One region of the Streptomyces sp. NPDC048277 genome, then DNA from elsewhere that is predicted to be linked to it. Evidence: riboswitches for the same ligand, from Rfam matches in the RefSeq annotation. Region 1 holds a riboswitch; each other region holds the start of a gene.
The links. Region 1 has a riboswitch for cobalamin ahead of AB0D85_RS23375 (prenyltransferase/squalene oxidase repeat-containing protein). Riboswitches for the same ligand answer to the same signal wherever they lie in the genome.
Positions count from the first base shown of each region.

Region 1 (5,179 bases):
AGGGTGCCCCCGGTGAAGTGCGGCACGAGTCCGCTCACGGAGTTGAGGATCGTCGACTTGCCGGTGCCGGACGGGCCCACGAGCAGGACGAGTTCACCCTCCGGCACCTCGAAGTCGACGCCCTGGACGGCGGGTCGGGCCGCGCCCTCGTACGTCACGGAGACATCCTCGAAGCGGATCACGGCGACTCCTTCGGCACGATGAAGGCGGGCAGCAGACCGAGCAGCACGGCCGCCGCGGGCCACAGCGGAAGAGCGGGGGCGACCAGCGGCACGACCCCGGGATGCAGGGTGTCCGGATCGCGGACGGAGGCCAGCGCCAGCAGCCCGGCGACCGCCGCGCCCGATCCGGACACCAGCCAGGCCCGCGCGTCCCACGGGTCCGGCCGGTAACGGGTCCGCAGCGAACGGCGGCCCCCGAGCCGCAGCCCCGCCAGCGCGGCGACGACCCCGGCGAGCAGTACGGGCAGCCCGTAGCCGCCGCCTTCGGTGGTGAGCAGCCCGTACGTCCCCGCGCAGACCCCGAGCAGACCGCCCAGGGTGAGCGCGGCCGTCGTACGGCGGACGGGGGCGGGGACGTTGGCGCTGCGGCCGTAACCGCGCGCGTCCATCGCGGCGGCGAGGGCGACCGAGCGCTCCAACGCGCCTTCCAGGACCGGGAGTCCGACCTGGAGCAGACCGCGGACACCGGAGTCGGGGCGGCCCCGCAGCCGGCGGGCGGCGCGCAGCCGCTGGACGTCGGCGATGAGGTTCGGCGCGAAGGTGAGGGCGACGACCACGGCCACGCCCAGCTCGTACAGGGCGCCGGGGAGCGACTTGAGGAGCCGGGCCGGGTTGGCGAGCGCGTTCGCGGCGCCGACGCAGATCAACAGGGCGGCGATCCTGAGGCCGTCGTAGAAGGTGAAGACCAGCGCCTCGGCGGTGACCCTGCCGCCGAGCCGGATGCCCTGGGCCCAGTGCGGGAGGGGCACTTCGGGGAGGGTGAGGAGGGTGTGCGCACCGGGGACGGGCGAGCCGAGGACGACGGTGAAGGCGAGCCGGACGAGGAGCACGGCGAGGGCGAGCCTGGCGAAGGCGGAGTACGCGCGGGGCTGCTGCGCTCGGCCGCGGCAGGTGGCCACGACGTACCCGGTGACCGTGATGAGGAGGGCGAGAAGGAGGGGGTTGGTGGTACGGGACGCGGCAGCACCGAGGGACAGGGACCAGAGCCACCAGGCGCCGGGGTGGACAGCGGAGCGGCGCCGGTGCCGGGGGAGTTCCGCTCGCCCGCGCTTGCAGGGCGCCGCTGTGCAACCGGCGTGAGTGCAGCGCCCCGTAAGGGGCGCGGGGCTGAGACATATGCGGCTCCGCCGCGTGGGCGCGACCAGCCCCCACGTACCCGCACTGTGACGATCACGCATTCTTCCGCCGCCGTGCCTGCCAGAACGCCCCCGCAGCCAGCACCACGACCACCCCCGCCCCGGCCAGCAGCCCCACCGACGGCCCGCTGCCCGGCGTACCGTCCGTCTTCGCCGCCACCTTCTCCCCGCACCCCGTCTCGGGATACCCGGCGATCGCGCACAGCAACGCGTTCGTGTCGTACCGCAACGGCTTCGCCACCGCGGCCAGCGCCTCCGCCGACGTCGCGTCCCCGGTCACCACCGCGCACGCCGTCCGGCCCGCCGGCGGCTTCTCGCCGGACGGCGCGTCCGCCGTCGTACCGAAGTCGATGACCAGGGCGACCCGCTTCTTCCCCCGCACCGCGGGCGTGTCCGCGCAGATCGTGGCGAAGTCCGCCGTCCCGCGAGGCCGCGACGCGTCCGCCGAGTCCTCGCTCACCGCGAAGCGGAACCCCTCCACCGCACCGTCGGCGGGCTGCGCCGTCGAGGGGCCCTGCGTGGCGTACGTCCAGCGCGAGCCGTCCCGCTCCCAGAAGGACCAGTAGCGATAGCCGGCGGCCTGGGCCGGTCCCGCGGACTCCCAGACCAGGAGCGCGGTCACGAGCAGCAGCGCGGCCCGGCGGACGGCGGTCACAGCTGCCGCTGCTTCCGGCGGCCGCTGAACAGGAAGCCGATGCCGACGCCGGCGACGAGCCCCGTGCCGACGATCCACCAGACGCTGGTGCCGGACTTCTGCCCCGACTTCTGTCCCGACTTCTTCCCCTGCTGCTCCTCGGTGTGCTGCGCGGCTGCCGCCGGGGCCGGTCCCGTCGCGTTGAGCGCCGTCACCAGGTTGGTACCGCCGAAGTCGCGCGGGTCCGCGCCCATCGCGTGCGCCGCGAAGACCAGCTCGGCGTAGGCCGCGGGCCCGCTCTGCTTCGCCCACGGCGTGGCGTGGGCCTCCAGCCAGGCGTACGGCTTCTTCGCCTGCGCGGTCCAGCCCTGGGCCGCCAGTGCCACCACCGCGTCGGCGGTGTTGCCGTAGTCCGGCTGGGGCTTGGCACCGGCGAGCGCGGAGACGAGGTGCCCCTGGCCGGACATGGCGTCCGCGAGGTACGCCGCTCCGTTGCGTGCCACCTCCGCCGGGGTGAGCGCCTTGTCGGAGTTGGCGCAGACGTAGCCCTCCACCGGGGCCTTGCCGGCCGTCGTCACGAATCCCTTGCCGAGGGCGCCGAGCACCCCGGCGGCCGTCGCGTCCGCGTTGGCGGACAGTTTGCCGTCCTTGCCCGGCTGGTAGGCGAGGCCGCCGCCACTGTCCTGGTCACAGGGGATGGACCACGTGGCGAGCAGGCCGTACGGCGTCCGGTCCGCGCTCTCGTCGGCCGCCGTGAGCGCGCCGACGACCACGCCGGTGGAGTTGGTGTCGCTGGGCATGCCCGCGGCGTAGCCCCAGCCGCCGTCCTTGTTCTGCCGCGCCTTCAGCCAGGTCACGGCCTTGCGTACGGCGTCGTCGTGCCCGCCGACCGCCTTCAGTGCCTGTACGGCGGCGGCCGTGCTGTTCGTGTCGACGGTCACCTTGGCGTCACAGGCGGCCGTCGGCTCGGCGCGGAACGCGGCGAACGAGCCGTTCGCGCACTGCTGCCCGGCCAGCCAGTCCACCGCCTTCCCCGCCGGGGTCACCCCGACCGTGCGCTGGGCGAGCAGCGCGAGCGACTGGCGCCAGACGCCGTCGTACCGGGGGTCCGTGCTGCCGTACAGCCCCGACGGGAGCACCGCCGAGGCGGACGGGGACGGGGCGTCGGCGGCCAGCGCGGTCATCGCGGGTGCGGCGGCGCCGATGACGGCGGTGGCGGCCAGCACCGCGGCGCTGCGGCGGAGCACGTTCATGGTCGGCGGGTGCCTCTCCCTGTGGGGGAGCCGGGCAGCACGGGACACCCCGGCGGCTCGGCTCCGTAAACCTCGACGGTGCCGTGCGACGGCGGGTGCCGGCGCACATGAGCCGATCAACGTCCCGGACGGGGCGGTCCGGCTCACCGTCGGTACGACGGCTCACGGTTGCGGGTCAGCGCCGGTTTTGCACCGGCTTCCCCCCGTACGGGTGATGACGACCCGGCTACTTTACCGGCCGTCAACAGGAAGCTGGGAGGCGGCTGTGCGAAGACCGCTTCGTTATGGTCACGCCATGACGGGGAGACTGCTCGGCTCGGGCCGCTCGGCCGACGTGTACGAGATCGACGAGGCGTGGGTGCTGCGCCGTGACCGCGACGGCTGGGGGGACGCGGCCGCCGAGGGTGCGCTGATGACGTACGTACGGGAGCACGGATACCCGGCGCCCCGGGTGCGGCTCTCCGGGTCCCGTACCGACCTGGTCATGGAGCGGCTGACGGGGCCGACCATGCTGGCGGCGCTCCTCGCGGGCGAGCTGGGCGCACAGGAGGGCGGTGCGCTGCTCGCCTCGCTGCTCCGGCGGCTGCACGCCGTACCCGGGCGGGACCCGGCCGACGCCGGCTCACGCGTCCTGCATCTCGACCTGCATCCGGACAACGTGATGCTGACCCCCGACGGACCGAGGGTCATCGACTGGTCCAACGCCGAGAACGGACCGCCCGGCCTCGACTGGGCCATGTCCGCGGTGATCCTCGCCCAGGTCGCGGTGGACGAACTGCCGTTGGCCCGTGCGCTGCTGGTGGCCCTGCGGCGGCGTGCGGCCAATCCGACGATGAGCCGTCGCGAGATCGAACTGCTCGGTGAGGCCGAGAAGTTGGTACGTCGGCTGGCGGGGTTCCAGTCCGGTGGGGTTCGGCAGCGCCCCTAAGGGGCGCTGGGGGTACCCCCAGCCGAAGGCTGGGGGAGGAACTGCGCGACCGGCCACGACGGTGCCGCAGGGGATCGACGGCAGCGGCGCGCGGTATCCGAAGCGGCGCGCTCAGGCCGCGGTCGCGAAGGGAACGACCGTGGCGGACAGGTGGCGGGCCATGCGGCGCAGGGTGTCGTCGCAGGCGGCCGGGGTGTCGCCGACCGCCGCCCAGAGGGCGAGGCGGTCGGCGGTGGTGGCGTGGGGGCCGGCGGTGACCTGGTTGCCGGTGTGCTGGGTGAGGATCATGCGGTCGGCGCCGGGTTCGCGGGCCGCGTCGGGGGAGAGGTCCAGGTGTTCGAGGCGGCCGGTGGCGGCCGGGTAGGCGAACTGGATCGCGGCCGCCCGCTGCCGGGTGGGCGTGGTGTCGGGCAGTTCGCCGGTGGCCAGCGCGGCCGCGGCCTGTGCGAGGTCGACGCCGGTGGCCCGTCTGACCAGGAGCGGGATCAGGTCGCCGGGCAGCCGCGGGGTGACGTCGGTGACCCGGGGGCCGCGGTCGGTGAGCCGCAGGCCGATGTGCAGGACGCCCCGGGTGACACCGAGGGCGTGCACGGTGCGGTCGACGGCCAGGCGCAGGAAACGGTTGTGCAGCAGCCCGTCGTGGGCGTGCACGGTGTGCCGCAGCGGCTGCCGGGCGGGCGCCGGGCCCAGGGTCGTCCGGGTGAGCGCGGCGATGCGGATCTCGCCGTCCAGGACGACCGTCTCGGCGCAGACGCGGGGCGGACCGGGGTCGTCGACGGGGACGGTGCCGCCGGTCAGCAGCGCGCGCAGCGCGGCCGGGTCGGCGCAGACGGCGGCCGTGGCGAGGGAGGTGCCGGGCAGCCCCAACTGCCCGGCGATCCTGGCGGCGGCGACCGTGTACTCGCCCGAACAGGTCAGCACACCGCGGACCCGGTGCCGGGCGGCGAACCGCACCACCGCCGATGCCGTCGCCCCGTCCTTGCCGGGGTCCGCCGCGAGGTGACCGT
Region 1 covers NZ_JBEZLQ010000010.1:310,606-315,784, forward strand. The annotation lists gene AB0D85_RS23360 (ATP-binding cassette domain-containing protein) at 1-182, opposite strand, end outside; gene AB0D85_RS23365 (CbiQ family ECF transporter T component) at 179-1,198, opposite strand; gene AB0D85_RS23370 (SCO2322 family protein) at 1,392-2,012, opposite strand; gene AB0D85_RS23375 (prenyltransferase/squalene oxidase repeat-containing protein) at 2,009-3,244, opposite strand; cobalamin riboswitch at 3,317-3,502, opposite strand; gene AB0D85_RS23380 (phosphotransferase) at 3,540-4,172, shown strand; gene AB0D85_RS23385 (hypothetical protein) at 4,284-5,179, opposite strand, start outside.

Region 2 (5,179 bases), on a different contig from region 1:
GGCCGCCGCCGGACCGGGCGGCAACGCGTCCTCGTCCGTCACCGGTCCGGGATGCCATGACTCCACGTGGGAGGCGAGCGAGGCGGGCATGGGCTCCGTCCTTACGGGGAGGTCGAGTCCGTGGATCACCACTGGGACCATGACACCATGAGCACTCTCGACATCCTGTCCGAGGACGAGCAGTTCGTGGTGCGCACGGTGCGTGACTTCGTCGACAAGGCCGTCAGACCGGTGGTCCGGGAGCTGGAGCACGCCGACACCTACCCCGAGGACCTGATCGAGCGGATGAAACGGCTCGGCATCTTCGGCCTCGCGATCCCCGAGGAGTACGGCGGCACCCCCGTCTCCACGCCCTGCTACGTCCTGGTCACCGAGGAACTCGCGCGCGGCTGGATGAGCCTGGCCGGTGCGATGGGCGGCCACACGGTCGTGGCCAAACTGCTGCTGCACTTCGGTACGCAGGAGCAGAAGCGGCGCTACCTGCCGAGGATGGCGACCGGAGCGATCCGGGCGACCATGGCCCTCACCGAACCGGGCGGCGGCTCGGACCTCCAGGCCCTGCGCACCATCGCCCGCCCGGTCGCCGACGGCTACGCGGTGAACGGTACGAAGACCTGGATCACGAACTCCAGGCGATCGGGCCTGATCGCCCTGCTGTGCAAGACGGATCCCGACGCCGACCCCGCGCACCGGGGCATCTCCGTCCTCCTCGTCGAGCACGGGCCGGGCCTGACCGTCTCCCGCGACCTGCCCAAGCTGGGCTACAAGGGCGTGGAGAGCTGCGAGCTGGTCTTCGAGGACTACCGGGCGCCCGCCGACGCCGTCCTCGGCGGTGCCGAGGGCAAGGGCTTCGCACAGATGATGAAGGGCCTGGAGACCGGCCGACTCCAGGTCGCCGCCCGCGCCCTCGGCGTCGGCCGCGCCGCCCTGGAGGACTCCCTCGCCTACGCGCAGCAGCGTGAGTCGTTCGGCAAGCCCATCTGGCAGCACCAGTCCATCGGCAACTACCTCGCCGACATGGCGACTTCGCTCACCGCCGCCCGCCAGCTCACCCTCCACGCCGCCCGCGAGGCCGACGCGGGGCGCCGGGTGGACATGGAGGCCGGCATGGCCAAGCTCTTCGCCTCCGAGACCGCCATGCAGATCGCGCTCAACGCCGTCCGCATCCACGGCGGTTACGGCTACTCCACCGAGTTCGACGTGGAGCGCTACTTCCGCGACGCCCCGCTGATGATCGTCGGCGAGGGCACGAACGAAATCCAACGCAACGTGATCGCCGCGCAGTTGATGAAGCGCGGCGGACTGGAGGCCTGAGGCGGGGGATCAGACGGCGGCCCGCCGGGACGCCCTCCGGCGGGCCGTCGCGCTGCGGGCGGACCGGCCGCGAGAAGATCGTCCGTGACCGATGTGCCCATCAGACCCTGGAAGGAACCGACGAGATCATGCGTGTCACCGTGGCCCGCGACCTGACGGAGGCGTCCCGATGAGCGACGTCCTGCTGCACACGACCGGCCGGGCCGCACACCTCACCCTCAACCGGCCGAAGGCCATCAACGCGCTCTCGCACGCGATGGTGCTGTGCATCGCCGACGCCCTGACGGCCTGGGAGCACGATCCGGCCGTCGAGACCGTGGTCATCACCGGTGCGGGGGAGCGCGGCCTGTGCGCGGGCGGCGACATCCGCGCCGTCCACGACGACGCCCGCGACGGGGACGGCACCGCCTCGGCCGCCTTCTGGTACGACGAGTACCACCTCAACGCCAGGATCGCCCGCTACCCCAAGCCGTACGTCGCGATCATGGACGGCATCGTGATGGGCGGCGGTGTCGGCGTCTCCGCGCACGGCAGCGTCCGCATCACCACCGAGCGGTCACGGATCGCCATGCCGGAGACGGGCATCGGCTTCGTCCCCGACGTCGGCGGCACCCGTCTGCTCGCCCTGGCCCCCGGCGAACTGGGCACCCATCTCGCCCTGACCGGCGCGGGGATCGGCGCCGCCGACGCGCTGCTGTGCGGACTCGCCGACCACTTCATGCCGTCCGCCTCGATCCCGGCGTTCCTCGACGACCTCGCCGAACTGCCCGTACCGGAAGCGCTCGCGCGCCATGCGCGGTCGGCGCCCGACGGGGAGCTGGCCGGCCACCGGGCGTGGATCGACGCCTGCTACCCGGCCGACACGGTCGAGGAGATCGTCCGGCGGCTGTCGGCGCACGGCGACCCGGCCGCGAAGCAGGCGGCGGAGACCCTCCTCACCAGGTCACCGACCTCCCTCAAGGTCACCCTGGAGGCACTGCGCCGCGCCCGGCGACTCGGTTCGCTGGAGCGGGTCCTGGACCAGGAGTACCGCGTCTCCTGCGCGACCCTCGCCACCCCTGACCTGGTGGAGGGCATCCGCGCCCAGGTCGTCGACAAGGACCGCGACCCGCGCTGGTCCCCGGCCACCCTCGCCGAGGTCACCGACGCCGATGTCGACCGCTTCTTCGCCCCGCTCGGCGAGCGCGAACTGGGTCTCGCCCCGCCCGGATGAGGCGGGCCGTCGACCGCCCAGCAGGCAGGAGATGAAGATCACGCCCGGTGACGCGGTCTTGGCCGTGCCCCTGACACGCGGTACGGTCTGTCCGATATCGACGACGGCGAGACGGAAGCCGGTGGGAATCCGGAACGGTCGCGCCACTGTATGCAAGAGCCCCCGGGCGCTTGTGAGTCAGACCCGTGGCCGTCGTCATGTGCACCACCGAGATGGGACGCGAACTCCCAGAGGAGGTCCTGCCATGGCGCAGACCGTCGCTCCGCCGACAGCCAACACCCCCGCCGTTCCCGCCAAGCTGCCGCTGTCCGCGATAGCTCCCTGGGCGGTCTTCTTCGGCATCCTGATGCTCGTCCTGCTCTACTTCGTCGGCGCCGAGCAGGGCGCCACCTCCGTGTTCAACGGCACGGACGTCCACGAATGGGTGCACGACGCCCGCCACCTGCTCGGCTTCCCCTGCCACTGACGCGAGGGACGCCGAACACCTCATGAACTCCGCAACGGTACGGAACCTCCTGGTACGGGGCATGCTCGCCGGCCTGGCCGCCGGCGCGCTCGCCCTGATCGTCGCCTACCTGCTCGGTGAACCGAACGTCGACAAGGCGATCAGTTTCGAGGACGCCCACTCGCACGAGCACGAGATGGCGGTCGTCTCCCGCTCCCTGCAGTCCACCGCGGGCCTGGCCACCGGCGTGCTGGTCTACGGGGTCGCCTTCGGCGGTATCGCCGCCCTCGCCTTCAGCTTCGCCCTCGGCCGTGTCGGGCGCTTCTCGCCGCGGGCGACGGCGCTGCTGCTGTCGGGCTGCGCGCTGCTCGCCGTGTACGTGGTGCCGTTCCTCAAGTACCCGGCCAACCCGCCGTCGGTGGGCGACCCGGACACCATCGGCAAGCGCACCACCCTGTACTTCCTGATGATGCTGCTCAGCGTGCTGCTGGCGGTGGCCGCGACCATCCTCGGCAAGCGGCTCCGGCCGAGACTGGGCACCTGGTGGGCGACCGTGCTCGCGGTGGTCGCGTTCGCCGTCGTGATCGGGCTGGCGTACCAGTTCCTGCCCGCCGTCAACGAGGTGCCGAAGGACTTCCCGGCCACCCTGCTGTGGCGGTTCCGGCTCTCGGCACTGGCCATCCAGCTGACGCTCTGGGGCGGATTCGGGCTGCTCTTCGGCGAGTTGGCCGAGCGCGTGCTCCACCCGAGGCCGGCGAAGGCTCCGGCCGCCGCGCGGACGGTGTCCGCGGCACACTGAACGACACGCGAGGGCCCTTCGGAACCGTCCGGGGGCCTTCTCGCGTGCGCCCGCACGGTCAGCGCTCGGGGGCGTCCGCCTCCGGCCGGGTGGTCGCGAGGTAGGCCCGCACCAGGGCCTGGCCCGTCCGGCAGCGCACGGGACGGCAGTCGGGGCAGTGCCTCACATGGTCCAGGTAGGTGTCGTAGCGGTCCTGGGCGGCGGGCGCGAGGGAGTTCTCCACGGTGCGTCCTCTCGTGAGGGCCCGGGGGCGCGGGAGTTGACTGATGTTCAGTATGTCCCGTCGGCGGCCTTCCGGAACGTCCGCGGCACCCGTTCGTGAGCGGTTCGCACGACCGTCCACCGCGCGCCGCGTGCTCCGCGTATCCTCGGCGGCCCGCTGTGAACCAGCCGTGAACCCGCCGTGTCTTCGGCGTGCGGCCGGTGCCGCACTCGCGTCCGGTGGCGCAGGCAAGGAAAGATGGGCGTCGAGTGATCGATCAACGACTGCGGAGGAAGTGGACTCATGCCGCATGAGCGAGCGGGCCGGCCGGCGGCTCCGGAGGACCTCGTCGACGTGGCCCGGCTGGTCACGGCCTACTACGCGCTGCACCCCGACCCGGCCGACCCGAACCAGCGGGTCGCGTTCGGCACCTCGGGACACCGCGGATCGTCGCTGACGACCGCGTTCAACGAGGACCACATCGCAGCCACCAGCCAGGCCATCTGCGAGTACCGGAGCGGCCAGGGTACCGACGGCCCCCTCTTCCTGGGCGCCGACACCCACGCCCTGTCCGAGCCCGCCAAGGTCACGGCGCTGGAGGTCTTCGCCGCCAACGGCGTGACCGTCCTCGTCGACAGCGCCGACGGCTACACCCCCACCCCCGCCGTCTCGCACGCCATCCTCACCCACAACCGCGGCCGTACGACCGGCCTCGCGGACGGCGTCGTCGTCACGCCCTCGCACAACCCGCCCGCCGACGGCGGCTTCAAGTACAACCCGCCCAGCGGCGGCCCCGCCGCCTCCGACGCCACCTCCTGGATCCAGGACCGCGCCAACCAGATCATCGCGGGCGGGCTGAAGGACGTACAGCGCATCCCGTACGAGCGTGCGCTGGCCGCGCCCACCACCGGCCGGTACGACTTCATGGGCGTCTACGTCGACGACCTGCCCAGCGTCCTCGACCTCGACGCGATCCGCGCGTCCGGGCTGCGCATCGGCGCCGACCCGCTCGGCGGGGCCTCCGTCGCGTACTGGGGCCGCATCGCCGAACGCCATGGGCTCGACCTCACCGTAGTGAACCCCTACACCGACCCCACTTGGCGGTTCATGACGCTGGACTGGGACGGCAAGATCCGCATGGACTGCTCCTCGCCGTACGCGATGGCCTCGCTGATCGAGAAGCGGGACGAGTTCCGGGTCGCCACC
Region 2 covers NZ_JBEZLQ010000006.1:157,124-162,302, forward strand. The annotation lists gene AB0D85_RS15945 (hypothetical protein) at 1-90, opposite strand, end outside; gene AB0D85_RS15950 (acyl-CoA dehydrogenase family protein) at 148-1,314, shown strand; gene AB0D85_RS15955 (enoyl-CoA hydratase/isomerase family protein) at 1,484-2,527, shown strand; cobalamin riboswitch at 2,595-2,735, shown strand; gene AB0D85_RS15960 (CbtB-domain containing protein) at 2,772-2,993, shown strand; gene AB0D85_RS15965 (CbtA family protein) at 3,016-3,771, shown strand; gene AB0D85_RS15970 (hypothetical protein) at 3,830-3,994, opposite strand; gene pgm (phosphoglucomutase (alpha-D-glucose-1,6-bisphosphate-dependent)) at 4,277-5,179, shown strand, end outside.
Region 2: linked by a shared signal. The riboswitch ahead of AB0D85_RS15960 (CbtB-domain containing protein) and the one ahead of AB0D85_RS23375 (prenyltransferase/squalene oxidase repeat-containing protein) in region 1 are both predicted to bind cobalamin.

Region 3 (5,179 bases), on a different contig from region 1:
GCCAGCACATCCACAGCGTGCCGGGCCAGAATCCGCCGACCCAGCCGCCGTCCTGGGAGTAGACCCATTTCTCGAACTTGGTGGCGAGGGGGAACCCGTCCACGCCGGGTGCGACGGCGCGGACCTTGTCCGCGGCGTAGTCGGCCGCGGCGGTGAGGGCGTGCAGGGTGACGGCCGGCACCTGGCCGGTCCCTGTCTGGGCGTGCGCGGACGGAGGCGCGGAGGCGCAGGCGGCTGCGGCGCCGCCCACGGTGGCCAGCACGGCCCGCCGGGAGATGGACATGACTGCCTGCCTCTCCAACTGGACTGTGGTGCACGGGGGTTGGAGGAGTCTTGCATGCCACCCGACGGAATGTACATGCACGTGTTCAATATTCATGTATCTGAACCCGCGGGAGGGTGAGCCTGGATGTGTCGCCTCGTCAGGCGAATGAGAAGTGCGCCGCGGCCTCCGTGGGCGTGGCTCCTTGAAGGCGCCCGGGGACGTCGTGGACGGCGTCCGCGCCCTCGGCGCGCAGTTGGTCGGCCCCGGCGTGACGGGCCATGACCGCGGCGTAGGCGCGGACGTCCGCGGCGGTGACGTCGGTGCGGCCGCGCTCCGCGTGCTGTCGGAGAAGAGTGCCGAGGTCCGGGGTGAATCGCAGCATGGTCACCGGGGCGTGGAAGCGCCTGGCGATGGCGATGAGCCGGGTGCGTGCCTGTGGGGTGACGTTCGTGGACTCGGCGACCGCTGTGTGTCCTGCGGCGAGCCGGGCGGCGATCCTGCGGTCGCGTTCCTCGAAGATTCGCGCGTCCGCCGCGTCGGGGGCCACGTCGCCGGGTGAGGTACCGAGGAGTTCCGCGCGGATCTCGTCGCTGGAGACCACGGCGCCCTCGTCGATCCGGCCATGCGCGATCAGTGCCCGTACGAAGCTGGTCTTGCCGGAGGCCGGTGGGCCCACGAGGAGCACGAGTCCCGTCGGCACGCGCGTCGGCCCGGGGCCGCCCGGCGGGTGAGGTGCGAGGTACAGGCCGCCCGCGCAGTCCAGGGCCTCTTCCGCCGAGCCGGCCGGCAGACCGCTGGAGAGGATGTCGTCCCGGTAGCCGTCGCTGCCCGCGTCGTAGCGGGCGAAGCCCCAGGTGTGCAGGACGCCGGTGAAGCGCAGGCGGCACAGCGGCAGCCGCTCGCCGTCCCTCAACTCGCCGTCCACATAGGCGAATCCGGCTCGGAATCGGACGTGGACCCGGGTGAGTTGCGGCCAGTGCTCGGTCGCGTGGGCGTTGAGTTGCCGGCGCAGGTGGTACTGCATGGACTCGGGCGGGTTCTTCGGCACGGCCCCATCCTGCAGCCCCCGACCGGCCCTCCACGATCCGATCACGGGCCGATCTTGATAACCTCTCAGAGCCAGTCGTGCCACATCCGTGGTCAGGGAATCCGGTGCGAATCCGGAGCTGACGCGCAGCGGTGAGGGGGACGGGCGGGGTACGCATGCCACTGGGAGACCGGGAAGGCGCCCCGGCCGGACGAACCCGAGTCCGAAGACCTGCTGGCACCTTCGCGCCCCGGCGCGGAGGGACGACCGTAGGCCAGGCTCCGCGTACGAGCCCCGACCCCAAAGGCATGCCCGTGCTCCGCACCCCCGCCGTTCTGCGCACCCCGGCGCTTCTCCTCACCTCCGCCCTGCTGCTCACCGCCTGCGGCTCCTCCGGCGGCGACAACGACGCGAAGACAGGGCGGACCGCTGCCGCCGGATACCCGGTCACCCTCGACAACTGCGGTGACAAGGTCACCCTGAAGTCGGCCCCGAAGCGGGCCGTCTCCCTCAACCAGGGCACCACCGAGATCCTGCTCTCCCTCGGCCTGGCCGACCGCATGGCCGGTACGGCCACCTGGACCGACCCGGTGATGAAGGGCCTGGAGAAGGCCAACGCGTCCGTGCCGCGCCTCGCCGACAACAACCCCTCCTTCGAGAAGGTCCTGGACGCCGAACCCGACTTCGTCACCGCCTCGTTCGTCTCCACCCTCGGCACGGGCGGGGTCGCCACCCGCGAGCAGTTCGAGAAGCTGGGCGTGCCCACGTACGTCTCGCCGTCCGACTGCTCCGAGGGCAAGGACAACGACAGCGGCGGCGACGGATCGCGCTCCACACCCCTCACCCTCGACGCCGTGTACGGCGAGATACGCGATCTGGCCCGCGCCTTCGACGTCGAGAAGCGGGGCGAGACGCTCGTGGCTTCACTGGAGAAGCGGGTGAGCACGGCCACCGCCGGACTGCACGCCTCGGACGTGTCCCTCATGTACTGGTTCGCCAACTCCCAGTCGCCCTACCTGGCCGGTTGCTGCGGCGCGCCCGGCGCCATCACCCGTGCCGTCGGCGCGAAGAACGCGTTCGCCGACACCCACGACGAGTGGCCCCAGATCAGCTGGGAGACCGTCGCCGACCGCGACCCCGATGTCATCGTCATCGGCGACCTGACCCGCAAGCAGCAGACCGCGGAGACCGCGAAGGCGAAGATCCACTACCTGGAGACCAACCCCGCCACCCGCAATCTGACCGCAGTGAAGAAGAAGCGGTACGTCCTGCTGAGCGGGCAGGCCATGAACCCGTCCATCCGCACGGTCGAAGGGATCGAGAAGGTCGCAGCCGGTCTGCGTGACTTCGGGCTCGCCAAGTGAGCGTCCGTGCCCTGCTGTCGGCGGGCGGGGGCCTGCTCGCGCTGCTCGTGTCGATCGCCGTGGCGGTGACGATCGGCCCCGCCGACATCTCCACCGGTGACGTCTGGGCGTCCGTCGCGGCCCATCTCGGGCTCGGCGAGAGCACGTTGGCGCCGCTGCGGGACGGCATCGTGTGGAACCTGCGGATGCCGCGCACCCTGCTCGCCGCCGTGTGCGGGGCCGGACTCGCCGTGTGCGGCGCGGTCATGCAGTCGCTGCTGCGCAATCCGCTCGCCGACCCGTTCGTGCTCGGGGTCTCCTCCGGCGCGTCCACGGGAGCGGTCGCCGTCGTCGTACTCGGCGTGGGCGGAGGCGTCGTGTCGCTGTCGGCGGGCGCCTTCCTCGGCGCGCTGCTCTCCTTCGCCCTGGTGCTGCTGCTCAGCCACACCCTCGGCGGCAGCACCGACCGGGTGGTGCTGTCCGGCGTGGCCGCCATGCAGCTGTTCTCCGCGCTGACCTCCTTCATCGTGCTGACCTCCGCCGACGCCGAGACCACCCGGGGCGTCCTGTTCTGGCTGCTCGGCTCGCTGACCGGCGCGGACTGGGGGCAGGTGCTGCTGTGCGCCGTCGTGCTCGCCGTGGTCCTCACGGTGTGCCTCGGGTACGCCCGTACTCTGGACGCCTTCGCCTTCGGCGACGAGGCCGCCGCCGGACTCGGTGTCCATGTCGCCCGTACCCGCCTGGTCCTGCTCTCGGCGACCGCGCTGCTCACCGCCGCGCTGGTCAGCTGCGCGGGCGCGATCGGCTTCGTCGGTCTGGTCCTCCCGCACGTCACCCGCGCCCTGACCGGCGCCGGCCACGCTCGCCTCCTGCCGGTCACGGCCCTGACCGGGGCGGTCTTCCTGGTGTGGGTGGACACCCTGGCCCGAACCGTCCTCGACCCCCAGGAGGTCCCGGTGGGCGTGGTGACGTCCCTGATCGGCGTGCCGGCGTTCGTGGCCGTGCTCTACCGCGGACGGAGCAGGGCATGACCAGCCTCCACGCGGACGGTGTCGTACGGCGCTTGGGAGACAAGGTCGTCGTCGACTGCGTCACCCTCACCCTGCGCCCCGGCGACACCGTCGGCATCCTCGGCCCCAACGGCTCTGGAAAATCGACCCTGTTGAGGCTGCTGGCCGGGGTCCTCGCCCCCACCGCCGGAGTCGTCACCCTGGACGGCCGCCCGCTCACCGAGGTCGGCCGCCGTGCCACCGCCCGCCGTATCGCCACCGTGGCCCAGCACACCGACACCCAGACCGAACTGACCGTCCGAGACGTCGTCGCCCTCGGCCGCGTCCCGCACCGCCGCGCCTGGACACCCCCGACGACGGCCGACGCGGCAGCCGTCACCGAGGCCCTGCGGCGCACCGGACTGACCGACCGGGCCGGCCAGTCCTGGCACACCCTCTCCGGCGGCGAACGCCAGCGCACCCAGATCGCCCGCGCCCTCGCCCAGCAACCCCGCGAACTCCTCCTCGACGAACCCACCAACCACCTCGACATCCAGCACCAGCTCGACCTCCTGGAACTGATCGCCGGCCTGCCGGTCACCACCGTCATCGCCCTGCACGACCTCAACCTCGCCGCGATGTACTGCGACCGCCTGCTCGTCCTGCGCGAGGGCCGAGTCGTCGCGGAAGACACCCCGGCCGAGGTCCTGACACCCGCCCTCATCGAGCGGGTCTACGGCGTGCGGGCCGAGGTCACCCACGACCACGGCCACCCCGTGATCCGTTTCCTGCGCCCGGCCGCCCGGGACGGATCTCCCCCGAACCCCAAGAGGAGCGCGCCGAGCGATGCCCCGACGGCAACCTGAAGAACGACGTACCGAGCACACCCCCGCCGCACCGACACCCTGTCGCATCGTCGTCTGCCGGGACTGCTGCTGCGGAACCCGGAAAGTGTCCGGCATCGATCACGACAGGCAGGTCGCGCGTCTGGCCGAGAGCGCCCCCGTACGTGTCTCGGACTGCCTCGACGTGTGCGAACACGCCAACGTGATCGTCGTGCAGCCCTCCGCGGCCGCACGCGCCGCAGGCGCCCGCCCGGTCTGGCTCGGCCTCGTCAACGACCCGGACGCCACCGAGGACATCGCCGCCTGGGTTCAGGCCGGCGGCCCCGGCGTCGCCCCCTGCCCCGACATCCTCGGCCTCTACGTCTTCACACCGCCCCGGCGAACACGATGACCGGGACTTCGTAGTTCTGGCGCGGCGCTCCGAATGATCGGAGCCTGACCTGCCTTCTGCGCGTGTGCGCAGAGTCAGGCACAGGCGTCACGATCACCGCGAGAACATCGGGAACGTCCTGTTCACCAACTGCTCTTGGTCACGCCGGGGAGTTCGCCCGCGTGGGCCATTTCACGTACGCGGATGCGGGACAGGCCGAAGGCGCGCAGATGGCCGCGGGGACGGCCGTCCACGGAGTCGCGGTTGCGCAGGCGGGTGGCGCTGGCGTCGCGGGGCTGTCGGCGCAGTTCACGCTGAGCGGCGGCGCGTTCGTCGTCGG
Region 3 covers NZ_JBEZLQ010000050.1:10,262-15,440, forward strand. The annotation lists gene AB0D85_RS50235 (glucuronyl hydrolase) at 1-283, opposite strand, end outside; gene AB0D85_RS50240 (ATP-binding protein) at 423-1,313, opposite strand; cobalamin riboswitch at 1,369-1,546, shown strand; gene AB0D85_RS50245 (ABC transporter substrate-binding protein) at 1,601-2,656, shown strand; gene AB0D85_RS50250 (iron chelate uptake ABC transporter family permease subunit) at 2,653-3,666, shown strand; gene AB0D85_RS50255 (ABC transporter ATP-binding protein) at 3,663-4,490, shown strand; gene AB0D85_RS50260 ((2Fe-2S) ferredoxin domain-containing protein) at 4,471-4,860, shown strand; gene rpsN (30S ribosomal protein S14) at 4,983-5,179, opposite strand, start outside.
Region 3: linked by a shared signal. The riboswitch ahead of AB0D85_RS50245 (ABC transporter substrate-binding protein) and the one ahead of AB0D85_RS23375 (prenyltransferase/squalene oxidase repeat-containing protein) in region 1 are both predicted to bind cobalamin.

Region 4 (5,179 bases), on a different contig from region 1:
GGTGTCCAGGCCCACCGCGTTGCCCACCCGCGAATGCTTGGTCGGATACGCGGTGAAGACCAGCGCGACCCGCTTCTCCGCGTTCGGCTTGTGCCGCAACCTGGCGTGCCGTACGGCGATTCCGGCGACGCGTCCGGCCCGCTCGGGGTCGGCAACATACACCGGGACGTCGTCCGGACCCTGCTCCTTGAACGAGAACGGCACGGTGATCAGCCGTCCGTCGAACTCCGGGATCGCGACCTGCATCGCCGCGTCCATGGGGGAGAGGGCGGCGTCCGACTCGTCCCAGGCGGAGTGCGAGGAGGTGAGGCAAAGGCCTTGCAGGACAGGGATGTCGAGGTCGGCGAGGGCGCCGATGTCCCAGGCCTCCTCGTCGCCGCCGGCCGAGGCCTGCGACGCGTGGGTGCCGCCCGCGGCCAGCACGGTGGCCACCAGCGCGTCGGCCCCGGCGAGGATCTCGTACAGCCCGGCATCCGCCCCGCGCAGCGAACCGCAGTACACCGGAAGGGCGTTGGCGCCGTGCGCCTCGATCGCGTCGCACAGGGTGTCCACGAAGGCGGTGTTGCCGCTCAGTTCATGGGCCCGGTAGAAGAGCACGCCGACCGTGGGACGGCCCTCCTGGATCTCGTACGAGCCGTGCACCCCGAACTCGGGCATCTTCTGCGGCTCGACGAACCCCTCGCCGGTCAGCAGCACGGTGTCGGACAGGAACCGGGCCAGTTCGGTGAGGTTGGCGGGCCCGCCCTCGACCAGGTACCTGAGGGCCTCGGCCACCACGCCGGCCGGCACCGACGACTCGGCCATCAACTCGGCGTCCGGCACCGCCTCGCCGCCGAGCAGCACGGTCGGGATCCCGGCGGCCTTGAGCACGGCGAGCCCGTCCTCCCAGGCACGCCTGCCGCCGAGCAGCCGTACGACGGCGATGTCCGCGCCCTCGATGAGCGCGGGCAGTTCCGCCGTGACGTCGATGCGCGTCGGATTGCCGATCCGGTAGTCGGCACCGGAGGCGGCCCTGGCCGCCAGCAGATCGGTGTCGGCGGTCGACAACAACAACACTGTGCTCATGCGGGCGCTCCCGGTGGAATGAAAGGCAGTCCTTGCGGCGCGCCCGACTCGATGAGCCGCCAGAGCGCGTCCGTGTCCGCGTGCTGTTCGATCAGGTCGCCGAGCCGGTCGAGCTGCTCCTCGCGCAGCGCGGCGAAGGAGGTGTCGGGGGCCGGCACGAACCGGCGGCCCGCGGCGGCCGCCACCTCGCGCAGGAACGCCCGCCGGAAGCCGTCCGACTCCAGCGAGCCGTGCCAGTGGGTGCCCCAGGTCTGTCCGACCCGGCACCCGTCCAAGCTGTGTCCTCTGCCATCGGAGATGAACGCGTCGCCTCCGGTGACTTCGGCGACCCCGTGATGGATCTCGTACCCCGAGACCCGTTCACCGAGTGCCTCCCCCTCCGGCCGGGTAAGGATCTTCTCGGGGGCGAACCGGACCCTTAGGGGCAGCACCCCGAGGCCCTCGACCTGCCCCCGCCGGCTCTCGACGTCGTCCTCGATGTGCTCACCGAGGATCTGGAAGCCACCGCAGATACCGAGGACGGGCCGGTGTTCGGCGGCCCGGCGCCGCAGCGCGTCCGCGAGCCCGCGCTCCTGCAGCCACTCCAGGGCCCGGACCGTTCCCCGGGTCCCCGGAATCACGACGAGATCGGCGTCGGCGAGTTCCTCCGGCCGGTCCACGAACCGCACCACGACCCCGGGTTCGGCGGCCAGCGCGTCCACGTCCGTGAAGTTGGACATCAGGGGGATGGCACAGACGGCGACCCGCAGTACGTCCTCGCCGACGGGGGGCGCCGTGTTCGACTCCCGTACCGTCCCGCGCAGGGAGACCCGGAGCCCGTCCTCCTCGTCGATGCCGAGGCCGTGCCGGAAGGGGAGGACGCCGTACGTCCGCCGCCCGGTCAGCCCGTGCAGCATGTCGAGCCCGGGTTCCAGCAGGCTCACATCCCCCCGGAACTTGTTGACGAGGAACCCCGCGACGAACTCCTGGTCCTCCGGCGAGAGCAGCGCGACGGTCCCGAAGAAGGAGGCGAAGACGCCCCCGCGGTCGATGTCCCCCACGACCAGCACGGGGAGCCGCGCATTGCGCGCGATCCCCATGTTCACGATGTCGGTCCGGCGCAGGTTGATCTCCGCCGGACTGCCCGCCCCCTCACAGATCACCGCGTCATACGTGCCCCGCAACTCGGCGAGACAGTCGAGCACGGTCCCGAGCAGCTTCTGCTGCCGCCCGCCGTGATAGCCACGCGCACTCAGTTCGCCGACCGGCTTGCCGAGCAGGACGACCTGACTGCTCTGCTCGCCACCGGGCTTGAGCAGCACGGGGTTCATCAGCGCGGTCGGCTCGACCCGGCAGGCCTGCGCCTGCATGGCCTGCGCCCGCCCGATCTCGGCGCCCTCGCGCGTCACGAAGGAGTTGAGGGACATGTTCTGCGCCTTGAACGGCGCGACCTTCACACCCTGCCGCACCAGCCACCGGCAGATACCCGCGGTGACGACACTCTTGCCGGCGTCGGAGGTGGTACCGGCGACGAGGAGACCACCGTTCATGACGTACGTCCCTTCCCGACGAGGCGCGCGGCGACGGTCACGCCGAGCGCGAGCAGACCGACGCGACGGGACAGCCGTACCGCCCGCCGGATGTCCGCGACCTCCACGGCCCGCCCCTTCCGATTCAGCACGGGCCGGTGCTCGACCCGCCCCGCATACGACAACGTCCCCCCGAGCCGTACCCCCAGCGCGCCCGCGAACGACGCCTCCACGGGCCCGGCGTTGGGACTCGGATGCTTGGCCGCGTCGGCCCGCCAGGCCCGTACGGCGCCCCGGGCGTCACCGCCGGCGACCGTCGCCAGCACGGCCGTCAGCCGCGCCCCCGGCCACCCGGCCACGTCGTCCAGCCGCGCGGAAGCCCACCCGTACCGCCGGTACCGGGCCGACTTGTGCCCCACCATGGCGTCCAGGGTGTTGACGGCCCGGAACCCCACGAGCCCCGGCACGCCTGCCACGGCCCCCCACACCAGCGCCCCGACGACGGCGTCGCTGGTGTTCTCGGCGACGGACTCCACCACGGCCCGGGCGATCCCGTCGGCGTCCAGGGCCTGCGGATCCCGTCCGCACAGATGCGGCAGCCGGGCGCGGGCGGCCTCGACGTCACCCGCCTCCAGGGCACGCCCGATGACCCGGGCCTCGCGGGCGAGCGAAGTGCCCCCGACGACGGCCCAGGTGGCGGCGCCGGTGAGGGCGACGGAAGCGGCGGTGGACGGTCGTACGACCCGCTGGGCCAGGGCCCCCAGGGCCACGGCGCCGCCGGCGCACACGGCGGTGTGCAGCGCGCCCCACCCGCGGTGGTCCCGCCACAGCACCCGCTCCACGGCCCCGGCCGCCCGTCCGAACGCGGCGACCGGATGCCCCCGGCGCGGATCGCCGAGCAGCAGATCACCGAGAAGGCCGGCGGCGGCGCCGTACGCGAAGACGCGATCGGCACCCATCGGCTCAGCCGACCGCGGGGTCGGGTACGGGCCGGGTACTGCACCTCGAACGGCAGCCGCGCATGGCGTTGTGTCCTCACTCAGGGTGTCCGCGCCCTGGTTCGACGAGACCGGCGGTGAGAGTTCCTGGCTCCCGGGGATTGCTACCCCGGTGACAGTGGCGGGACCGCGCCGGATTCACACCGGCTTCCTCTCTTGCCGCCGTACATGGCTCCGGAAGTCCACCACGCCCCCGGAAGACCCGTCAACCTGCCGTTGACCTGTGCGGGGAGAGTGTGCGAAGGCCCACATCCGGTGGGCTGACGGTGGCTCATCGGGGCCCCTGGGACATGCCGAAGGCTCCTGACCCGACCATGTCGGACAGGAGCCTTGCCGGCCTCGGAGTTCCCGGCTGCGTCAGGCCTTCGCCACGATCAGGTGGATGCCGTACGCCACGGCCGCCGCGCAGCCCGCGAAGCAGACGTAGGCGGCGGTGACGGCCGGGGCCGCCGAGTTGCCCTGGGCCGTGGCGCGGGCGCGAGCCGAGAGGCCCTTGATGCCGAGGGTGAAGAGGGCCACGAGGCCCACGGTGGCCACGAGGCTGACGCCGAAGACGGAGCCGATGGCTGCCCAGTCGATGCTCATGTTGGTTCTTCCTCGGGGGTCAGACGGTGGCGGCCGGGTCGGTCGCGGGAGCGGCGGGGGAGGGGATCGTGGCGGTGAGGCCGTCGGTCACCGTGACCGCGGGCGGGGGCGTGACCGCGGCGATCGCCGCGGTGACCACGCCGGCCGGCTCCTCGGCGGCGGTGTCGTTGACGTTGCCGCTGTCCACGACCTCGCGGCGGGAGAGCTTCCAGATCGCGGCGCTGGAGGCCACCAGGAAGACGGCGACGACCGCCGTGCCCCAGTCCCCGAGTTCCGTCACGGACTCGGCGAGCGCGCCGACCAGCGCGGCCGCCGGGAGGGTGAGCAGCCAGGCGACGACCATGCGGGTCGCGGTGGACCAGCGGACCGTGCCGCCCTTGCGGCCCAGGCCCGCGCCCATCACGGAACCGGAGACGACATGCGTCGTGGAGAGGGAGAAGCCGAGGTGGGAGGAGGCCAGGATGGCGGTGGCCGCGCTGGTCTGGGCGGCGAAGCCCTGCTGCGGCTGAAGGTCGGTCAGGCCCTTGCCCATGGTGCGGATGATGCGCCAGCCGCCGATGTAGGTGCCGAGCGCGATGGCGAGACCGGCCGAGAGGATGACCCAGGTGGGAGGGTTCGAGCCGGGGGCGATGGAACCGCCCGCGATCAGCGCGAGCGTGATGATGCCCATCGTCTTCTGCGCGTCGTTGGTGCCGTGCGCGAGCGAGACCAGGCCGGCGGAGGCGATCTGGCCGGCGCGGTAGCCCTTGCGGGTCGCCTCGTCGTCGGCGTTCTTCGAGAGCGCGTAGGAGAAGCGGGTGGAGAGCATCGCCGCGAGGCCCGCGACCAGGGGAGCGGCCACGGCCGGCAGCAGGACCTTGGTGACGAGCACGTCGCCGTGGACGGCGCCGAACCCGGCCGAGGCGACGGTGGCGCCGACCAGACCGCCCATGAGGGCGTGCGACGAGCTGGAGGGCAGGCCCACCAGCCAGGTCACGAGGTTCCAGAGGATGGCGCCGACCAGGGCGGCGAAGATGACCTCGG
Region 4 covers NZ_JBEZLQ010000002.1:608,427-613,605, forward strand. The annotation lists gene cobN (cobaltochelatase subunit CobN) at 1-1,065, opposite strand, end outside; gene AB0D85_RS07460 (cobyric acid synthase) at 1,062-2,594, opposite strand; gene AB0D85_RS07465 (cobalamin biosynthesis protein) at 2,591-3,532, opposite strand; cobalamin riboswitch at 3,632-3,774, opposite strand; gene AB0D85_RS07470 (hypothetical protein) at 3,929-4,156, opposite strand; gene AB0D85_RS07475 (inorganic phosphate transporter) at 4,176-5,179, opposite strand, start outside.
Region 4: linked by a shared signal. The riboswitch ahead of AB0D85_RS07465 (cobalamin biosynthesis protein) and the one ahead of AB0D85_RS23375 (prenyltransferase/squalene oxidase repeat-containing protein) in region 1 are both predicted to bind cobalamin.